Regions from separate parts of the Sinorhizobium sp. CB7 genome, predicted to be linked through region 1. Evidence: predicted binding sites of a transcription regulator. Region 1 holds the regulator's gene; the other holds the start of a gene.
What was found. The regulator PhoB, encoded in region 1, activates phosphate uptake and scavenging genes when phosphate is short. The targets are predictions, from matches to a motif close to TGTCATNNANCTGTCAT.
Positions count from the first base shown of each region.

Region 1 (5,343 bases):
CCTGTCCGCCGGCCGCGATGGTCGCGAGCGTGCGTCCGTGGAAGGCTCCTTCGAACGTGATGATGTGGAACCTTTCAGGATGGCCCCTGGAATATTGGTACCGGCGTGCAGTCTTGATCGCGCATTCCAGGGCTTCCGCGCCGGAATTCGTGAAAAAGACCTTGTCCGCGAAGGTCGCCGCGGTCAGGCGTGCGGCGAGCTTTTCCTGGCCCGGGACCTCATAGAGGTTGGAGAGGTGCCAGACCTTGTCGGCCTGCGCCTTGAGGGCTTCAACAAGATGCGGATGCCCGTGTCCAAGAGAAGTGACTGCGACACCGCCCCCAAAATCGAGATAGCGCTCGCCGTTCTCGGTGATCAGCCACACTCCCTCCCCTCGCTCGAACCGCAACGGAGCACGAGAATAGGTATCATAGAGCGGCGCGGCTTGAGCCATGGCGCATATCTCCTCGATCAGAGCTATATGGAGCGACCGGATTCACTATTCGACGCAGATCCGGAAAATCAAAATGCCGCCTTTCGGCGGCGTTGGCACTATTCCCTTTTCGCACTGCGATGTCAACAAAACAGAGAGCTGCGCAGTTGCGGTACGGAGCCGTCTCACTTCATCACGTGTTCAACAACTTATATTGCAGAAATGACACGTCAGGACAGCAAGTTGGGGAAAACTCCGAAATCGATTCATCGAGATTCTGGCGACTCTTGTCACGGAGTCAGCCTCACACTAGGTTAAAGTTCAATTACTAGACTGCATGCGGCGGAACTAGTCACCAAAATTTCAGGCGTTTTTTGCTTCGGAGGCGTCCGGGGCAAGGGTGAGGGATTCTGCCATCACCAACGCGACAGGCGGAGACAGGGCATGAACTGGACAGACGAGCGGGTGGAAAAACTCAAGAAACTGTGGTCGGAGGGACTAAGCGCCAGCCAGATCGCGGCGCAACTCGGCGGCGTAAGCCGAAACGCCGTCATTGGCAAGGTGCATCGCCTGAGCCTGCCTGGCCGCGCCAAAGCGGGTGGCACCACATCGGCGACCCGGGCACCGAAGCGCAATACATCCGCTCCCCGCGCGCCGAACTACGCCTCTCGCCTCACCACGCGAACGATCACCAGAGCCGCCGGCGCGACGCTCCTCAAGGAAGAGATCGAGTTCGATGCCGTCGAGGAAATCGAATTCCGGCCGGCCGCCAACGTGGTCGTGCCGATCTCGCGCCGCCTTGGACTCACGGAGCTCACCGAACGCACCTGCAAATGGCCGGTCGGCGATCCGCTGAAGGAAGATTTTCACTTCTGCGGCTGCGAATCCCCCGATTCCTCGCCCTATTGCGGCTATCACCAGCGCCTGGCCTATCAGCCTATCGCTGAGCGCCGCCGGACGCCGCGGATCAACTAGTCGACTAAGCCTTGCACCAGCGCATGATCCCGAGGTTATGCGCGGTTTGCACTCCTGCTTTGTCCCACAAAAAAGCCAAAACGGGCCGCTAGGGCCCGTTTTCAGCATCTGGAGTAGGTTTTAGTCGGCTCAGGCTTCCATCGAATAGCCGGCGCCGCGAACGGTGCGGATTACATCCTGCATGTTCGAAAAATTGAGTGCCTTGCGCAAGCGGCCGACATGCACGTCCACGGTGCGTTCATCAACATAGATATCATGCCCCCAGACGCCGTCGAGAAGCTGCGAGCGGGAGAAGACGCGGCCGGGGGACGACATCAGGAATTCGAGAAGGCGGAACTCGGTGGGACCGAGGCGCACCTCCCGGCTCTTGCGATGTACGCGATGGGTTTCACGGTCAAGTTCGATATCGCCGCATTTGAGCACACTGGACAGCACCTCCGGCCGGGCCCGGCGAAGCATCGCCTTCACCCGCGCCATCAGCTCCGGCGTGGAAAACGGCTTGACGACGTAGTCGTCCGCGCCGGTGGAAAGGCCGCGCACCCGTTCGCTTTCCTCGCCGCGGGCCGTCAGCATGATGATCGGCAGACGTTCCGTCTCGGGCCGCATGCGCAGGCGGCGGCACAGTTCGATGCCGGATACGCCGGGAAGCATCCAATCGAGGATGAGGAGGTCGGGAATGCGCTCCTGAAGGCGAATTTCCGCCTCATCGCCCCTGAGGATGGTGTCGACCTCGAAGCCTTCGGCCTCGAGGTTATATCGCAACAGCACACTCAGGGCTTCTTCGTCTTCTACGACAGCAACTTTCGGGATCATATGGTCGCGTCTCCTTCACAGGCCCGGAACGATTATTCCGTAACCGCACCGACGGTGTTCGCGGTGTCGTCCTTGGGACGCTCGCCCTCCGGCTGCGCGCCGGTCGCCATGTAGTAGATCGTCTCGGCGATATTGGTCGCATGGTCGCCGATGCGCTCAATGTTCTTGGCGCAGAACAGGAGATGCGTGCACGAGGTGATGTTGCGCGGATCCTCCATCATATAAGTGAGGAGCTCGCGAAACAGGGACGTGTACATCGCATCGATTTCCTCGTCGCGCTCGCGGATCGACTTGGCCTTGTCGGCGGAACGCGTCGTATAGACATCGAGCACTTCCTTGAGCTGCCCGAGCGCCAGCTCGGAGAGGTGCTCCAGGCCACGGGCAAGCCGGCGCGGAACGCCGGTGCCCTGAACCGCGATGACGCGCTTTGCCGTGTTCTTGCCGAGATCTCCGACACGCTCCAGATCGGCGGCGATACGGATCGAACCCATGATCTCGCGAAGGTCGGTCGCCACTGGCTGACGACGGGCGATCGTTACGATCGCCTTATCACCGATTTCGCGCTCCGCGTGATCGAGTATGACATCGTCGGAGATGACCTTCTGGGCGAGCGCCGCATCGCCATGGACCAGCGCACGCACCGAATCGCTGACCATCTGTTCTGCCAATCCCCCCATTTCCGAGATGCGGCGGGAAAGGAACTTCAGATCGTCATCGTAGGCAGAAAGTATGTGAGTCGATACCATTATGGTGTCCTCGAATTTGAACGATTTTGGCGCTTCGCGGGTTAGCCGAAGCGGCCCATGATGTAGTCCTGGGTGCGCGAGTCGTCAGGATTGGTGAACATCTTGTCGGTGTCGTTCTCCTCGACCAGATTGCCAAGATGGAACATCGCCGTACGCTGGGAGACACGTGCCGCCTGTTGCATCGAGTGAGTCACGATGACAATGGTGAAGTTCTCCCGCAGTTCGTGGATGAGCTCTTCCACCTTGGCGGTTGCGATCGGATCGAGAGCCGAGCAAGGCTCGTCCATCAGAATCACTTCCGGGCTGACCGCAACCGCGCGCGCGATGCAGAGGCGCTGCTGCTGACCGCCGGAAAGACCGGTACCCGCTTCGTGGAGGCGATCTTTCACCTCGTTCCAAAGGCCGGCCCTTTGCAGGCTCGTTTCAACGACCTGGTCCATGTCGGCCTTCGACTTGGTCAGGCCATGGATGCGCGGACCGTAGGAAACGTTCTCATAGATCGACTTCGGGAACGGGTTCGGCTTCTGGAAAACCATGCCGACACGCGCACGAAGCTCGACCACGTCGATCGCCGGATCATAGATATCCTCGCTGTCCAGCGTGATCTTGCCGGTGACCCGGCAATTTTCGATCGTATCGTTCATCCGGTTCAGCGTGCGCAGGAAGGTCGACTTCCCGCAACCGGACGGGCCGATCAGAGCCGTTACCGTATTTTCGCGAATGTTGAGGTTGACGTCGAAAAGTGCGCGCTTTTCGCCATAGTAAACCGATACGTCTTGGCCGATCATCTTGTAGGGAGTGGCACTCATCTTCTGATCCAGGGTTTTTTCCACTGCAGCTTCTGACAACATGTTCATATGATCTACTCCTTTTACCAGCGACGCTCGAAGCGACGCCGCAAGAGAATGGCTCCGATATTCATGGCAATGAGGAACAGGAGCAAGACGATGATCGCCCCCGAAGTCCGCTCAACGAAGGCGCGCTCCGCCTCGTTCGCCCACATGTAGATCTGCACCGGAAGCGCGGTGGAAGGCTCAAGCGGTGTCGCCGGATAGTTGGCGACGAAGGCGACCATGCCGATCAGCAGAAGCGGCGCCGTCTCACCAAGGGCGTGGGCGAGGCCGATAATCGTGCCGGTCAGAATGCCGGGCATTGCGAGCGGCAGGACATGATGGAACACCATCTGCATCTTGGAGGCGCCGAGCCCGAGCGCCGCGCTGCGGATCGATGGCGGCACCGCGCGCAAGGCGGCACGGGTCGCGATGATGATCGTCGGCAGCGTCATGAGGGTCAGCACGAGGCCGCCGACAAGAGCGGCCGAACGCGGCAGACCAGCGAAGTTGATGAACACCGCGAGACCGAGAAGGCCGTAAACGATCGAGGGTACGGCCGCGAGGTTGTTGATATTGACCTCGATCAGATCGGTCAGCTTGTTCTTCGGCGCGAATTCCTCGAGATAGATCGAGGCGGCAACGCCGATCGGCAGGGAGAGGACAAGCACGATCAACATCAGGTAGAACGAGCCGATCAGGGCGACACCCAGGCCTGCGGCCTCGGGGCGGCTGGAATTGCCTGCGGTGAACAGACCGGTGTTGAACTGCTTGTGGAGCGCACCGCTCTCTTTGAGCTGGTTCATCCAGCCGACCTGCTTGTCGGAAACCTTACGGTCCTTCTCGGGAACAGTCAGGTCGATCTGCCCCTTGTTGGCCGAGTCGATATTGGCATCGGCCAGAAGCGTCACATTGACCGTCCTGCCGATAAGCGAAGGATCGGCGACGACCATGTTGCGCAGCTGGATCGGCGCACCCTTCGAAATCATGTTCGAGGCTTCGCGCACCTCGGCACGGTTCGAAGGATCGATCCCCAGCGCCTTGACAATCGCGTCGCGGATCACCGTCGGATAATTGGCGGCAACCAGGACCGACGGATCGGTTGCGCGCTTGTTGCCGGGGTCGATGGTCTTTTCGGTGAATTCCACCGGCAGGGTGATCGCCGTCTGCTGGAAAGCGGTGTAGCCGTTGCGGACAACCGTGGAAACCAGCACGACGAGGAAGAAAAGGCCAAAGCAGATGGCGGCGATGCCGTAGGCACGGAACCGGCGTTCGGCAGCGTAACGGCGCTTGATGCCGATATCCCTGCGGTTGGCGGCAGTGGCCTGTGCGGCGGCGCGGCCGGTCACGGGAGAAACTAGATTCGTCATTCGTACTGCTCCCGATATTTGCGCACGATATAGAGCGCGTAGATATTGAGGCATAGCGTGATGCAGAAGAGCGTGATGCCAAGAGCAAAGGCGACCAGCGTCTGCGGTGAGGTGAATTCCAGGTCGCCTGTCAATTGATTGACGATTTTCACCGTGACCGTGGTCATCGGCTCGAACGGGTTCAATTGTATGCGGGC
Region 1 is NZ_JAULLL010000007.1:285,350-290,692, reverse strand. It holds gene AAE029_RS15690 (aspartate aminotransferase family protein) at 1-433, opposite strand, end outside; gene AAE029_RS15685 (GcrA family cell cycle regulator) at 857-1,387, shown strand; gene phoB (phosphate regulon transcriptional regulator PhoB) at 1,517-2,200, opposite strand; gene phoU (phosphate signaling complex protein PhoU) at 2,233-2,946, opposite strand; gene pstB (phosphate ABC transporter ATP-binding protein PstB) at 2,988-3,803, opposite strand; gene pstA (phosphate ABC transporter permease PstA) at 3,818-5,146, opposite strand; gene pstC (phosphate ABC transporter permease subunit PstC) at 5,143-5,343, opposite strand, start outside.

Region 2 (5,343 bases), on a different contig from region 1:
TCGAAAGCCAACACGATCACGAGGGACATGCCGACGAGGGGAAAGACGATGCCTCCGGCGATGAGGATTGCCAGCAAGCCCCTGAACACGCGCTTGTCGGACGGCATGGGCGGCACGCCGAGTGATCCTGCGGGGCGGCGCTTCCACCACATCACGCCCGCCGAAACGGCGAGGACGACGATCGCGATGCAGGCGGCCAGCAGAACGAGTTGGTTGGCGAGCCCGAATTCCTGTCCCATGTGGACGTTGATCCCCCATTCCAGCCATTTGCCGAGCGGGCCGTAATCGGCAAAGCTCATATCGAGGAGCGGCTTTCCGGAATACTGGTCGAGATGCACAACCCGCTGCCGCGCGAGATCATCGGGATAGACGGAGCCAGTATAGACGCCGGTCGGGGTCGTCGGGATATTGACGGCGTATCCGCGATGCAATCCGAGGTGGTCGAAGGTGGCGACCGCCTCATCGAGCCCGATCGGTGCTGCGCCATGACCGTGGGCGGGCGAGTGCGGAACCTGCGCCTGTTCGAGCGACCATGACGTCTTGGCAACGTGGTCGAGATGCTCGTCGGACATCGGCACGGCGACCCGCACCCCCGCCGGATAGCCGAAATTGCTGCCGTTGGCCCATTCGTTGATCTTGGCGCCCCACACGCCCGACCATGGCATGCCTGATATCGCCAGGAAGACGATGAAGAACCCGACGAAGATGCCCGTGACCGCATGCGTATCCCGCCAGAAGACACGACGCTTCGGCGTTCCACGAATGCTGAGGACACCACCGGTCTGCCGGCGCGGCCACCAGAGATAGATGCCCGTGCCGACGAGGAGAATGGACCAGCCGGCGGCAGTCTCGATCAAGGCGCGGGTGAATGGGCCGAAATATTTCAGGCTGTGCAGATAGCGGATTGTCCACATGACCGTGCCGCGGTCGGGCAGGGTCCCGAGCACCCGGCCGGAGTAGGGGTCCACATAGACCGCAAGCTTGCCCTGACTTTCCGTATTGACCGTGACCTCGGCCGATGCCGAGGGGGAGTCCGGATCGGTAAATTTGATGGCTGTCCCCGGATGCTCCGCAAGGGCTGCGGCAACCATGGCCGATGGGGTGGCCATCACGACGTTCTCCTGGACGGCGACGCGCTTCAGGTCGGAATGAACGATTGCGTCGATCTCATCCTTGAAAAGATAGAGTGCCCCGGTGACGGCGAGACTGATCATGAAGGGCAGGACCAGTAGCCCCGCATAAAAATGCCAGCGCCAAACGACGCGATAAAGGTCGAACGGGGATCGCACGGCAGTGCCGCTGCCTTCCCGTCCCATCGAAAGATCGGACATGAATATCTCCAAAATATGAAAACCTGGCCGAGGCGCGCGCCGCGCGTCGGCGATCGGAAAGTGGCGTCAGATGGAGACGGGGGGAGCTCGAGGCTCTCCGATCAGGCCCCGCAAGGCAGGTAGGAAAACATTGTTGGCTGGAAAGTGAACGTCGAGCGCGACAGGCGTCGCGATGGGAATGACACCGGTCTGCCCGTCGAGAATTGCCGGCATGGCGGTCGAGGCCAACCGGCAGAGCGTGCCGCAAGGACAATCGAGCGCCTTTTTGGCAGGCGCACCGTCATTATTCGCCGGATCGGCGGCGATTCCCGAAGAAGAGCAGAGGACATGCAGGGAATCGACCGCGGATGCCGCCACGGTCGCTTGGGCCATGCCGGAGAGGGCACCCTGCAGCAGCAACAGATAAGCGACCAGCACCGCGATGGCGCCGGCTGATACCCTATCCCGTAACAGGAGCCGCATGATCTTCATGAGCCGCTCATGACACAATCCCGCCATGATGTCACTGCGGCAGAAGCGTCCACAAGGTGGGCTTCAGAGCGACGACGGCCCATGGAAAGCATCGCTGGATCAGTCAGCCGACGACGTCTCGAAGGCCGGGTGAAAATCGAGGGTGCCGACCGGCACATCGGTCTCGAACGGCAGGACCTGGAAATATTCGGCCGGAACGTCGCGGGCGGAAAGCGCCAGCACCGGTCGGAACCCGAAACGCGAATAATAGCCGGGGTCGCCGACCAGGACGCATCCGTGCGAACCGGTCGCCCGCAATCGGGCAAGACCTTCCTCGATCAGGCGAGAGCCGATGCCTTCCTTCTGACATTGCGGAGAAACGGCGACCGGGCCCAGGCAGTGCCAGGAGGACGGCGCCTCGTTGATGATGACGGGCGAGAACATGATCTGCCCCACGATCTCGCCCTGGCGTTCTGCGATAAGCGAGAGGGTAAGGTCACCGCTTGCGCGGAGAGCCTGCGCAATCAGGCCCTCGGTGCCACTGCTGTACGGCTTGCCGGCGAAGGCCGCGCCGATCAGCCTATCGACTGCCGTAAAATCGGCTTTCTGCTCCGTGCGAATGATGATCGACAACACGCTAGCGTCCTTTTTCGCATGACTGATCATAGGCTTATCATGGACGGTTGAAGTACGACCGATTGCTTGCGTGGATGGGCAACAGGTCGGATGAGGAGCCGCGCCGCACCCGAATTTCGCCCCGCAGCTATCGGATTCGGCGAAAATGTCGCCGGACGCTTTTGTGGACCTTCTGGCATATCAAGACGTTTGAGAGGCCGCCAGCTGTCGCAGAAGTGTCATTCAAATGCGACACGATCGATGGCGATAGTGCTGTCGAAGATCTGTGCCTCGTTCGCATAGGATGATCGTTCATTTTAGCAATAGGCGTCCCTTGCGCGTTCTCGAACGCGACGCCCCGAAATCGCATTGAATTCTGCCGACGGTCCCGCCAAAGACACGAGCCAACACGATCGACATGGAGGATGTCATGCCGCTCAACAACTACGCCGTTCTCAAGGGAAGACCGATCAACAACCGACTGGCCACTGGCGCGAGCCCGCATTATCAGGTGCTCGTTTCGGAAAATGGAACGCTGCATCGCATTGCCATCAATGTGCGCTCCCAGGAGGGCAGCGAGGTCGAATATCTGGTGCGCGCGCACTTCGAGCATCCGGTGACCGATCTTCTCGCGGAACTCCCGGAGGGGCTTCACAGAACCCCGAGCAAGCCCGGCGGCGTGGCGCTCGATTTCATTCGCGGCAATCTCATGCAGCCTTGGGAGCTGCAGCCACTGCCGCTGTCGGCGGCGGGGCCTGATAACGATCTGAACGAAAAGATCGACGCCTATGCCCAGCGCGCCATGTCGGACGAGGAAGCGATGATCTACGCCTTTGGCGAGACCTGGGGACCGGAGAACGACAAGGCCGACAAATATTTCGGCTTCAAGCCCGGCCGCGGCATCCACGACATCCATTTCAATCAGGGCAATCCGCCTGGCAGGTTCGCATCCGAGAACGGGCCGTGGCAGGATGGCGGGCTGATCCTGGAATTCCCGCGCGAGAGGCAGTGGGTCGGGATCTTCCTGAAATTCCAGACGCAGGCCTGGCATTCCGACGACGGCGACGGCTCGCTCATCTTGCCGCTGGACCGCGAGCATCCAAGCCGGCCGCATACGCCCGTCGATCGCGATCGCATCCCGACATTCGATGTGCCGGACGGGCTCGTCCGCATCATCGCGGCCTATGTCAACGACGTCAAAACGCCGGAGCGCGAGACGGTCACGCTGCTCAACACCGCTGACGTGCCCGTTGAGCTTACCGGCTGGCAGATCAAGGACAAGCAGAAGAACGCGATGGCGCTTTCCGGTTCAATCGCCGCGGGTGCGGCCGCGGTCTTCGAGATGAAGAGCCCTGTCGCGCTCTCCAACAAGGGCGGCATCATCACGCTTCTGAACGCGCAGGGCCTCAAGGTGCACGGCGTCTCCTACACCAAGGACCAGGCGCGCCAGCCGGGCCGGACGATCCCGTTCCAGTCGTGATTCGAAAAGATACCTGTCAGCCGGTTGATCTTCTCACTTGAACGGGCCTCTTCCATCTGGCGGCATCGTAACGGGCTGCTCAATTCTTGAACACGGTGCACGCGCCGCCATATTTGCGGACCTCGTCGCAGACATCATCCGCCTCCGCGCGCGTTTGCCTCGAAATGCGGGCCGTGTAGCGCGGGCGGAAACCGAAGCTACGGTCGCGCTGGCGCTGGATCAGCGGCTGCTCGGTATTGAGCGGCGAGGGTAGCTTGCGCATGGCCTCGATGAAGAGGCGGCGCGCCACGGCGACCTGGAAATGTGCCGCGATCTGGGCTCCCCAGGGCGCCCAGACACCCTCCGGCTGCCAGATGGGCTCACGCAGCCGACGGCTTTCAGCAAGAGCGATGCAGCCATCCAGAAAGGACTTTTTCTCGTCGAGCTTGGCCGCTGCGACGTCCGGAGGATTGTCTTTCCAGTCCTCGACCGTATGGCCCGTGATGGCGACCACATAGCTGCGCGTCTCGTAGGGCAGGCGGCCGGAGTCCAGAAAGATCGCCAGCCCATTTTCGCCGGCATTATAGGCGGCCGCGGCCAATCCCAGGTTGCCGAAACGGTCGCGCAGCTCATCGAGATACTCGGCCGATTTCTGCAGGGCCTGCAGCGCGTCGTAACTGTTTGCAAGCCCACGCAGTTTCGCCGTCGCCGGCATGAACTGCGCTATACCCTCCGCGCCCTTGGGGCTCAGCGCATCGAGACGGAAGGTGCTTTCGCGCCAGATCAGCCGAGCGAAATAGTCCGGCGGCAGATCATGGGCATGGGCAAAATGGTCGATCGCGACGCAAAGATCGCGGTTGTAACTCTCCTTGCGGATGCAGAGTGTCTCACCCGATCCGGTCGCCGTCGGCCCGGAGGAAAGACAGACCGGTGAGGCGGCGTTTGTTTCGGGCTGGGATCTTGCCGGGAAAACGAGCGAAAGGAAGAGGCCGAGGAGGATTGCGGCCCTCACCATGGCTTTATGGACGCCGGATCGCTCTCTGCCGCGTATCATCTCCCGCTGAGCCCGTTCGAAATCGCCCGATCGTTACGCTGCCAACCCGGCCAATACCGGCACAATCCCGGTGCTGAGGCAAGGGGGTAGAAAGGCAGGATCGAGTCAGCGGTATCTGCAAGCAAGGTTTTCGAAATGAAAAAGGTAAATTTAATCAAAGGCTTGTACTTTGAACTCGGCGCAACCGGTTATGGCCCGCAGTCATGAAGATGTGAGCAATCCGGCGGCAATCGTCATTGCCGCCGGCCGGTGCTGCTGGTAAGGATGAAGCCATGTTCGCAACGATGACCAGCAAATGCACGACGAAAACGACCGCTTCGGCGGGGCCTTCTTCGGTGCGTTTGTGGTGATCGCCGCAGCATAAACCCGAAGCCCCGCCCGAGACGAACGGGGCGCATCCAGGATTGGTCCCGTCTCTCTCACACCAATGGATG
Region 2 is NZ_JAULLL010000006.1:77,531-82,873, reverse strand. It holds gene AAE029_RS12950 (PepSY-associated TM helix domain-containing protein) at 1-1,331, opposite strand, end outside; gene AAE029_RS12945 (DUF2946 family protein) at 1,398-1,802, opposite strand; gene AAE029_RS12940 (GNAT family N-acetyltransferase) at 1,902-2,414, opposite strand; gene AAE029_RS12935 (DUF2278 family protein) at 2,827-3,876, shown strand; gene AAE029_RS12930 (lytic transglycosylase domain-containing protein) at 3,956-4,870, opposite strand.
Region 2: a site for PhoB is predicted at 2,623-2,639, ahead of AAE029_RS12935 (DUF2278 family protein). Genes of this name have one in related genera too.